DNA from 3 places in the Chryseobacterium sp. GW821-FHT04C04 genome. Region 1 is predicted to be linked to each of the others. Evidence: riboswitches for the same ligand, from Rfam matches in the RefSeq annotation. Region 1 holds a riboswitch; each other region holds the start of a gene.
What was found. A riboswitch is a leader RNA that binds a small molecule or an ion and turns the genes downstream of it on or off. The one in region 1 is predicted to bind cobalamin.
Positions count from the first base shown of each region.

Region 1 (3,171 bases):
AACACGGAATTTAAGGATGCAGGACGGTACAGGGTAACCCTTAATCAGGTAGATTGGATGAAATTTCGTGTTCCGAGTTTAAGAAATGTAGAATATACAGCACCTTACATGCATGACGGGAGATTTTACACCTTAGATGCGGTCCTTAATTTCTATTCGAATCAGGTAGAAGATAATGCCAATCTGGATCCACAGCTGAAACAGAACGGTCATATAGGAATTACCATGAACAGTCAGGAAAAACAGTCGATCATTGCATTCCTGAAAACACTGTCAGACAAAAGTTTTATATCCAATCCAAAATTTGCAGAATAATTTATAAAAAATGAAGAAGATTATATTGATACTAAGTTTGATCCTGTTTAATCTGTATCAGGCAAATACCATTAGAGACAGTGCTTATAGTGCTCCGGATACCTTTAGCAGATTCGATTTTGATGATGATTGTGATGCTTGCGGCTGTGCAGCAGGAAACGGATCTTCAGGCTTTGAATCTTTATTGAACCCACAGTTTATCGGAATCAAATACTTTGCCCAGCATTACAAAGCCAAAGAAAATTTATTTGTAAAAGATCTTACGCAGGATCAGTATTTCAATACCCTGCAGCTTTGGGGGAAAATTCCATTGACTAAAAAGCTGAGTGTATATGCAAGTCTGCCCTTCCATTTCCATGAAAAGAAAACCTTACAGGGAGATATCAAAATCAATGGAATAGGGGATCTGAATCTGATGGGAATTTACCAGCTGATGAGCTCTAAAGATAATTTCCACCATCTGAGCGGAGGTTTAGGAGTGAAAATTCCTTTGGGGAAATTTGATGAAAAAGGAGTTTCCGGTGTCAATCCGAGTTTTCAGCTGGGAACTGGAAGCTGGGATTATCAGGCCGCTTTGAATTATAAGTTTCAGAAAGATAAAGTGGCAGTAATGGTCAATACAGACTATACGATCAAGACGGAAAATAAGAAAAATTACCGTTTTGGAAACCAATGGAACTATGCTGCGACGGGTTTTTACCAGGTTGCGGGAAATGAAAAATCTATTTTTTCTGTAAAGACGGGCGTTCAGGGAGAAGTGTATGCCCAGAATAAACAATTCGATGAAGCTTTACCCAATACTGCAGGAAGTGCTTTGTATGGGAAACTAGGATTTGAAGCCTCTTATAAAAAGCTAAGTTTGGGAACTGAACTCATGCTTCCTATGTATACCCGGTTGGCAGGCGGAGATATTGAAGCAAAGTCGAGATTCAGTATTTTCCTGAATATTGGAATTTAAAGTGAAACCCTTAATAAAATGATGTTAAAGCTCCTTCGGGAGCTTTAATTGTTTATGAATCATGATTTTAATTGGGGGTTAGGAATAATTCTTTATCTTTGCCGAAATTTGGTGAGCCCTAAAAAGCTCTTAAAAGGGAATCCGGTGAAAATCCGGGACAGACCCGCTGCTGTAAGCTCCACACCAAGATTTTTGAAAAATATATCCACTGTTTTTTTTATGGGAAGGATTTCAAAAATGGAGTAAGTCAGAAGACCTGCCAGAAAATAATCGTTTGACGCTTTCGTGGAATAAAGCTTAGGACATCAATGATTCTGTGCAGTGATAGCTGTGCTTTGTCGTTGTTTTCTTATATCCATTAGTGTCATCATTATCTTAAATGAGCTAATGGCAGCAAAACTAACTACTTCTACAATTCATAAAGCTGTTTTCACAATACTGGTGATAACATCTCAACTTTTGTTTTCCCAAACCAAGAAAAAAGATAGTCTGGAGGAAGAGACCATTAAAGGAATCAATCTTTACAAAAAGAATTTTAAAGAAATCCTTCCGGCACAAACCTTACAGGGCGAGCAGCTGGAAAGACTGAACAGTCATTCTGTAGCAGATGCTCTGCGGTATTTTTCCGGCGTTCAGATCAAAGACTATGGTGGTTTGGGTGGTTTGAAAACCATTAATATCCGGAGTATGGGAAGCCAGCATGTAGGTGTTTTCTATGATGGGATTCAACTGGGAAATGCCCAAAACGGACTGGTAGATCTGGGAAGATATTCTTTGGATGATCTGGAAGAAATATCATTGTATAACGGGCAGAAAAGTGAAATCTTCCAGCCGGCAAAAGACTTCGGATCTTCGGGATCTATCTATTTACAGCCTAAAACTCCTGTATTTAAAGGAGCAAGAAAAACAAATTTGGTTATACGAGCAAAAAGTGCTTCCATTGATCTTTTCAATCCATCATTCCGATTAGAGCAGAAGATTTCAGGCAAAGTTTCTGCCAGCTTCAGTGGAGAATTTATGCAGAGTGACGGAATTTATAGATTCCGGTATGCTAAGAAATATCCTGATGGACAACAGGCCTATGATACCATCGCAAAGAGACAGGACTCGGATATCAAAGCAAAGCGTTTTGAAACTTCTCTCAACGGAACCTTAAATAACGGAAGCTGGAACATCAGAGGTTATGGTTATATTTCAGACCGTGGCATGCCGGCACCTATTGTCAATGGTCGTTTTGGAGGGAGAGGCGCAAGACTTTCCGATGAAAATTATTTTGTACAGGCTAATCTTCGAAAAAAGCTGTTTCCAAAATTTGAAACCCAGCTGAAAGCAAAATTTGCTTACGATTATACCCATTTCATGGATACGGTTCGTTCGCAGTCTATTATTTATAACGATAACACCTATATCCAACGAGAACTCTATCTTTCCTCATCCAATATCTATTCTATCACACCCAATTGGGATGTCAGTCTGAGTGGAGATTTTCAGTACAATAATCTGGATGCCAATCTGGATAACTTTTCTTATCCTACACGTTACACCACATTGGTAGCATTGGCAACAACATATCAGTGGAACAGATTCAAAATTCTGGGAAGCCTTTTAGGAACCTTTACCTTTGAAGAAGTAAGAAAAAACAAAAGACCGGGAGATGCAAGAGAGTGGACACCTGCCGTATTTATGAGCTATCAGCCTGAGATCATTCCGGAGCTTACTCTTAGAGCTTTCTATAAAAGGATTTTCCGACTTCCAACCTTCAACGATTTGTATTATACCAATATCGGAAACACGTATCTGAAACCGGAATTTACCAATCAATATGATGTAGGATTTACCTATCAGAAGAATTATAACAACCACTTCTTTAAAAGCTTTTATGCTAAAGTAGACGGCTA
Region 1 is NZ_JBWKTO010000003.1:142,915-146,085, reverse strand. It holds gene AC07UM_RS10605 (cytochrome-c peroxidase) at 1-315, shown strand, start outside; gene AC07UM_RS10600 (transporter) at 326-1,273, shown strand; cobalamin riboswitch at 1,366-1,551, shown strand; gene AC07UM_RS10595 (TonB-dependent receptor plug domain-containing protein) at 1,661-3,171, shown strand, end outside.

Region 2 (3,171 bases), on a different contig from region 1:
CATTAATATCAGCTCCGTTTACATCACTGGCATTGCTCAGGTTGATTCTGTATACCTTTTTAAGCCCTCCCTGAGATCCGAAATTTCCATCTCTTTCAATCACTAAGAATTCATTATTACTTAATGCCGTAATATCACAAACCGAGTCAGAAGCGCCTCCATCCTGTTTGTATAAAAACTGCTTGGTCTGCCCTGTAATAATATCAAATGTGACAATTCTTGTTAAGCTAGTATTGGTTGCCAATGCTTTGCTGGGCACATACATCATCGACTGTATTGTTCCAACCAATGTTCTTCCGTCCGGGGTCATAGCAAGTCCTTCCATTCCTCTGTTAGCCCTTCTTTTGGCTAAAACAGCAGGTAATTTTCTTGTTCCTGTATTTACACCTATCGGGCTTATTCTTTCCATTTCTACTCCATCTGCGCTGTAATGCACGATATGCGGACCATATTCATCAGAAACCCAAAATGTACCGTCAGCCGCAGCAACAATACTTTCACTGTCCAGGCCATATGTATCCGTACCCAGAACATTTCCGGATGCATCATAGGCTATTTCTCCTGTACTCCCCATTCCTACAGGGTTTGGTAAGCCTGTAATAGGCTGTCCCGATGGATTTTTAAGCTTAATATATTTGATCACCTCTACATTTCCATCAGCATTGATTTTAAAATGCATAATGGTAGGAGTAAAGTTAGGGGTTAAGAATTTTTTTCCATTCTGGAAGTCCGTGTTGGGTCCCCTGTCTGTAATGACATAAAATTCGCCTTTTCTCGTAGGGTGAGCCGCAGCTCCGGAGCCAAATCCGCCATTGATAACATCTACTCCGTTTATCGTAGCCAATTTGGTAAATGGAAACTCCTGAGGGAGTTTGGAATAATTAATATCCTGGTTAATCATTGTGGTATCATCATCACTTTTACATGAAGCCAATACTGCCAGCACTACAACAGACAATAGTAATTTTTTCATATTCACTTTTATGGCTGCGAAAGTATAAATTGATTGTAAACTCATCTTGAATATAATGATAATTGTGTTTTAACAATGGAACCTCAAAATGAATTGAATATAAACAGAAAAACATTGAATTTTAAAATAAAACATTAATCATTCAACCCAATCATTAATTAATATGAAAATCAGCTTTTTAAGAATCTCTAAAAAAAAATAATTCACAAAACGGACTCACCTATTTATATGATATATTTGCAGCGTTTTTTAAGGCTGAACAATGTTCATTAATAGGGAATCAAGTGAGAATAATATTCAAATCTTGGGCTGTACCCGCAACTGTAAACTGTTTAAACTTATAGCACAACAATATCCACTGGGTCTGAAAATCCGGGAAGGAAGCTGTAAGATGTGAGCCAGGAGACCTGCCTTAAGATACGGGCTTCAGAGAAGGAATTATTTTTACTCTGAAGATAAGTTTCGGGAATAAAACTTTAATTTAATTATATCATGAGAAAAATCTATCTTTTTTTCTTACTGCTTTGTATGCAGTTATTGTCGGCCCAATTCACAGAAAACGACATCAAATTTTGGGTAGGAACCGGTTCTAAAAAGGCCTATTTCATTGCTGATTTTAATGACGATAATACTCCCAATTCTTATGCGTGGGGATATCGTTTTGATAGCAATGATTTAGTGATGGAAGATCTTATCAATGCAATTGTGGCCGCAGAATCCAAAATGCAGGTTGACATTCCTACAGGATATCTTTCTATTCTGAATTATAATCATCACACCTCCACTACTGATGATAGCTGGATAACATGGTCTGGGCCCAGCGCATCAAACATGACGTGGAACAATGGTGTAGGGTATACTCCATTGGTTGACGGAAAATGGTATGGAGTGGCATATGGTCTTGATCATTACGATACTCCTCCCTCTACTCCCGTTGCAGCTTACAGCTCTACATGGTATACTCCATCTCAGGTTACCAACTGGATTGGAACAGGAAGCAATACAAGTCTTATCGTAATCGATTTTGGAACTGATAATGCCAACGGAAGTGCCAATTCTTTTGTCTTTGGAATAAAATATAATGGAAGTATAACGGCTGAACAGGCTTTACAACTGATCCAGTCACAGACTTCCTATTTTAATGTTACATCCGTCAATAATCAGATTTCCAATTTATCATTGAATTCATTCACCGGGAACGCTTCCGGATCAGATAGCTGGAAGTTGTATAAAGGAAAAGACTTGTCGAGCTGGCAAACCAAAACTAACCTTTCTCAGATTCAGTTGAGCAACAACGACTGGTTGGGATTGAGTTTTGGACAGAGAAGACCATTTACCCCGACTGAAGCATCTAATGCAACACTGGGAACGTCCGATGTGAATAAGAAAAAATTCAGTATTTATCCTAATCCTGCAAGTGATTTTATTCAGATTGAAACTGCTGAGAAACTGAAGGAAGTGAATATGTATTCTGCCACAGGACAGAAGGTAATGACTTCTCAGGAAGCAAAGATTACGATCCAGTCTTTAACTTCAGGGGTTTATTTTGTTGAAATTAAAACTGCTGAAAGTACTACGATCCATAAAATGGTTAAGAAATAGAGAAAGCGCCTTGAAAGGCGCTTTTTTTATAAGGATATGTCCAGAACTACACGTAAAACCACCCCGTCAAAAATTATTTGAATTTTCACTCCTCCTGAAGAGGGGAATTTTACGTCTCCAGTATTTGTAAGCGTTTTAATTTTCCGGGAAAAAACTTTTGTGGTAAACAAAAAACCGCACCAGATGGGTGCGGTTTCTTATGATTTTATAATCAATTATTTTTTCTCTGTAGATCTTTGTAGAACCTCATCTACCATTCCGTAACCTTTAGCTTCTTCAGAAGTCATCCAGTAATCTCTGTCAGAAGATTTCTCTACCCACTCATACGTTTGTCCTGAGTGGTGACCGATGATTTCATAAAGCTCCTGCTTTAATTTCAGCATTTCTCTCAAGTTGATCTCCATATCTGAAGCTACTCCCTGAGCACCTCCTGAAGGCTGGTGGATCATTACTCTTGAGTGCTTAAGCGCAGAACGTTTTCCTTTTTCTCCGGCAACCAATAATACAGCTCCCATAGAAGCAGCCATACCTGTACAGATTGTCGCTACATCCGGCTTGATGATCTGCATCGTATCATAAATACCTAAACCGGCATA
Region 2 is NZ_JBWKTO010000001.1:1,071,698-1,074,868, forward strand. It holds gene AC07UM_RS04785 (esterase-like activity of phytase family protein) at 1-973, opposite strand, end outside; cobalamin riboswitch at 1,209-1,402, shown strand; gene AC07UM_RS04790 (T9SS type A sorting domain-containing protein) at 1,502-2,575, shown strand; gene clpP (ATP-dependent Clp endopeptidase proteolytic subunit ClpP) at 2,791-3,171, opposite strand, start outside.
Region 2: another riboswitch for cobalamin. It lies ahead of AC07UM_RS04790 (T9SS type A sorting domain-containing protein); the one in region 1 lies ahead of AC07UM_RS10595 (TonB-dependent receptor plug domain-containing protein).

Region 3 (3,171 bases), on a different contig from region 1:
TTAGCAATAGAAAACACTTAAATCCAAATTACTATTACCATGAATATTTTAAATAAGTATAAGAACTTATCGGCTTTTCTTGTATTGGGTCCTTTATGTTTCGGGCAATATCAGTTTGAAGTAAAAAATGCGTCAAAAAACTATAGTGCTATCATCAAGGTAGAAAATTGTTATGACAGCCGATGCAGTGGGAAGGGGACTGTGGAGCTGTTTGATAACAGAAACAGTAAGGTGCAGACTTTTGTTTCCGATGACCTTGTTCTGGAAATAGAAGAAAGCCAGAAGCTGACCCCGGGGAAAATGATTCAGTTAACGAAGCCGCAAAATTCTGTGATTATAGATGATTTTAATTTTGACGGAACAGAAGACATTGCCATAAGGAACGGAAATATGGGGAACTATAGCGCTGCTTCATACGATGTATATGTGTTCAATAGTACCAGAATGGCATTTGTGAAGAGTAAAGAGCTTACGGATCTTGCTTCCAATTCCCTTGATATTTTTGATGTTGATGCCAAGCGCAAACGCCTCATCGCCTATGGAAAGTCAGGATGCTGCAAAATTTTTACGATGGAATATGTCGTAATTCCGAATAAAGGACTGGATATGGTCTTTGAAAAGGAAGAAGATACAACCAATGAAGATCGGGTAAAAGTAATAACGAAAGAAAAGATCAATAATAAATGGAATACCAAAACAAAGGTATATCCTGCAGATCAATATAATAGAAAATAAGAAGTAAGATGAAAATTCAGAAAGAAATCGATTTTATCCTGGCAGTGGATGCTTTGAAAAATGTACAGAGAAGGAATTATAATGCAGACGATTCCCGAAGAGAAAATACAGCGGAACACTCCTGGCAGATTATCATTCTGGCTCAGATACTTTATCCATATGCGAAAAACCGTACCGATATAGATTTGTTAAGGGTGATAAGAATGCTATCCATTCATGATCTGGTGGAAATAGAAGCCGGAGACACTTTTATTTTTGATGAAAAAGCAATGGTAGGAAAGTTTGAAAGAGAGAAAGCATCTGCTCAAAAGATCTTCGGAATTCTGGATGAACCTTTACGTTCGGAATTCTTTAATTTGTGGCTTGAGTTTGAAGAAGAGAAAACACCGGATGCTGTTTTTGCGTGTGGAATAGATAGAATCATGCCATTTATCTTGAATTCCCATACTTCAGGAAAGAGCTGGACAGAAGCCGGAGTAACAGAAAAGCAAATCAGGAATATACTTGAAAATGCAATCACAAGAGCTTCAGATGAAATGGGAGAGGCTTTTGAACTGCTGCTGAATAGAAGTCTGGAAACAGAAAAAGTGGTAAAATAACTTTGATAAGAATATAAAAAGCTTCGGGCGGCCAAAGGCCGCCCGAAGCTTTTTATTTATAGTATTTGGATTGGTTTCTTGAATTCGTCTATCGCTACAAAAGTGAAATCACCTACAATGGCTTTTTCTCTTTCATAGGAATACATTTGCTCGGTGTAGATCTCAACGTTTACTTTCATACTGGTTTTTCCTACGTATGACACTTTTCCGATCAACTCAACAATCGTTCCGGCAGGAATAGGTTTCTTGAAATCGATCTTGTCACTGCTCACTGTTACCACTCTTTTTCTTGCAAATCGGGTTGCGGTAATAAAAGCTACTTCGTCCATCAGCTGCATCGCTGTACCTCCAAAAAGGGTATCATAATGATTGGTTGTGTTAGGGAAAACCGCTTTAAAGATTCTGGTTTCGGATGCTTCAATTCTTTCTTCTGTAGTCATATATCATTATTAATTAAAGCGAAATAAAATGATATTAAAATAACAGAACAATGACAGGAACTTATAGAATTCCTGAAACAATCCATCAGATCAATACAACTTCAAATCGCGAAAGTTACATGTTTAAGAAAAAGGCAGGTCTCCTGACTCGTAACATCTTTATCTCCTTCCCATGCCTCGCACAGTGGATCCTTGATAAAGATTTCAGTTACTTACAGTTGCGCGACAGTCCGTGATTTTCACACGGTTCCCTTTTAATCTGCAGTGATGCAGAACCAATTTCTGTGATGAATAAGTGTAAAACTTTTCGAGTGCAAAAATAATGAATTTATTCCGGATTATGGTAAATAATCTGGCTGATTACTCTACCTTTCTTGATCGTCCAGAGAGTGGTATATCTGTTCTCTCCTGAACCATTTATCATGTATAGGAAAATATTGTCGCTGTCAAGAGAGGTTACTCCAATATTCTCAAAATCCATGGTAGGCTGGAACATGTTTTTGATCGCTTCTCTTACAAAGACAGAACCTCTTCCGGGCTGCTGTACTCTGATCGATTTGATCTCGGTCATTCCTTCAGGAAGGTCGTTTCCAATTCCCCAGGGCTTTACTTTATCGATGGTAAGAAGTTTTCCTTCTGCATCTTTTTCCTTTTTACGGTAGCCGGCGTTGGAAGGATAAACATCAATCACAACCTTGCTTCTTTGGGCAGTAGGAATTTTCGGATCAGAATTGTCTGTGAAAATAAGTGATCTTCCGTTTTTAGATTTTGAAGGAGTATACGCCGGAAGCTGATCGATATAAGCAATACGTTCTTTATTGACCATTCCTTCTTTATCAAGAGTTTCATAACGTACAAACGGTTTGTCATCATCCTGTTTTTCAGGATATTTGATCCAGATCCATTCTGTCTCTCCGGGAGCAGGCTTTACATAAACGAATACATCACCTTTACGCATACGGATCTTGTCTACAATTTTTCGGTAATTGTCTTTATGAACCCGTACATTGGCATATCCCTCTTCAGCTTTTACAACTCCGAAAGGAACCTTATTCTGTCCTTTTACAAAGGCTAAAGAAAAAATACTGAAAGCGGATACATAGAATGCTTTGTTTATGAAAGTCATCATGAAAATTTTTTGATCCCCCAAATATATAAATTAAATGCTTTTCGGGAGATAATTATACCGCTGCAGTTCTTTAAAATCTTGTATTTGTTTCAGATGGCCGTCAGAAAGCAGATATATTGAGTCTGAAATATCCAGAACATCCTGATAATTATGGTCAGAAATGATAAAACCTTTATCGTTTGATTGTTGGCGAATGGTTTTCTTTAATTTTTCGCAAACTTTTGGAGAAAGACTGTGAAATGGTTCGTCCAGTAAAGCAAAATCAGCT
Region 3 is NZ_JBWKTO010000005.1:436,656-439,826, reverse strand. It holds gene AC07UM_RS18855 (XAC2610-related protein) at 40-735, shown strand; gene AC07UM_RS18850 (HD domain-containing protein) at 744-1,334, shown strand; gene AC07UM_RS18845 (acyl-CoA thioesterase) at 1,391-1,774, opposite strand; cobalamin riboswitch at 1,891-2,069, opposite strand; gene AC07UM_RS18840 (hypothetical protein) at 2,103-2,903, opposite strand; gene AC07UM_RS18835 (ATP-binding cassette domain-containing protein) at 2,934-3,171, opposite strand, start outside.
Region 3: another riboswitch for cobalamin. It lies ahead of AC07UM_RS18845 (acyl-CoA thioesterase); the one in region 1 lies ahead of AC07UM_RS10595 (TonB-dependent receptor plug domain-containing protein).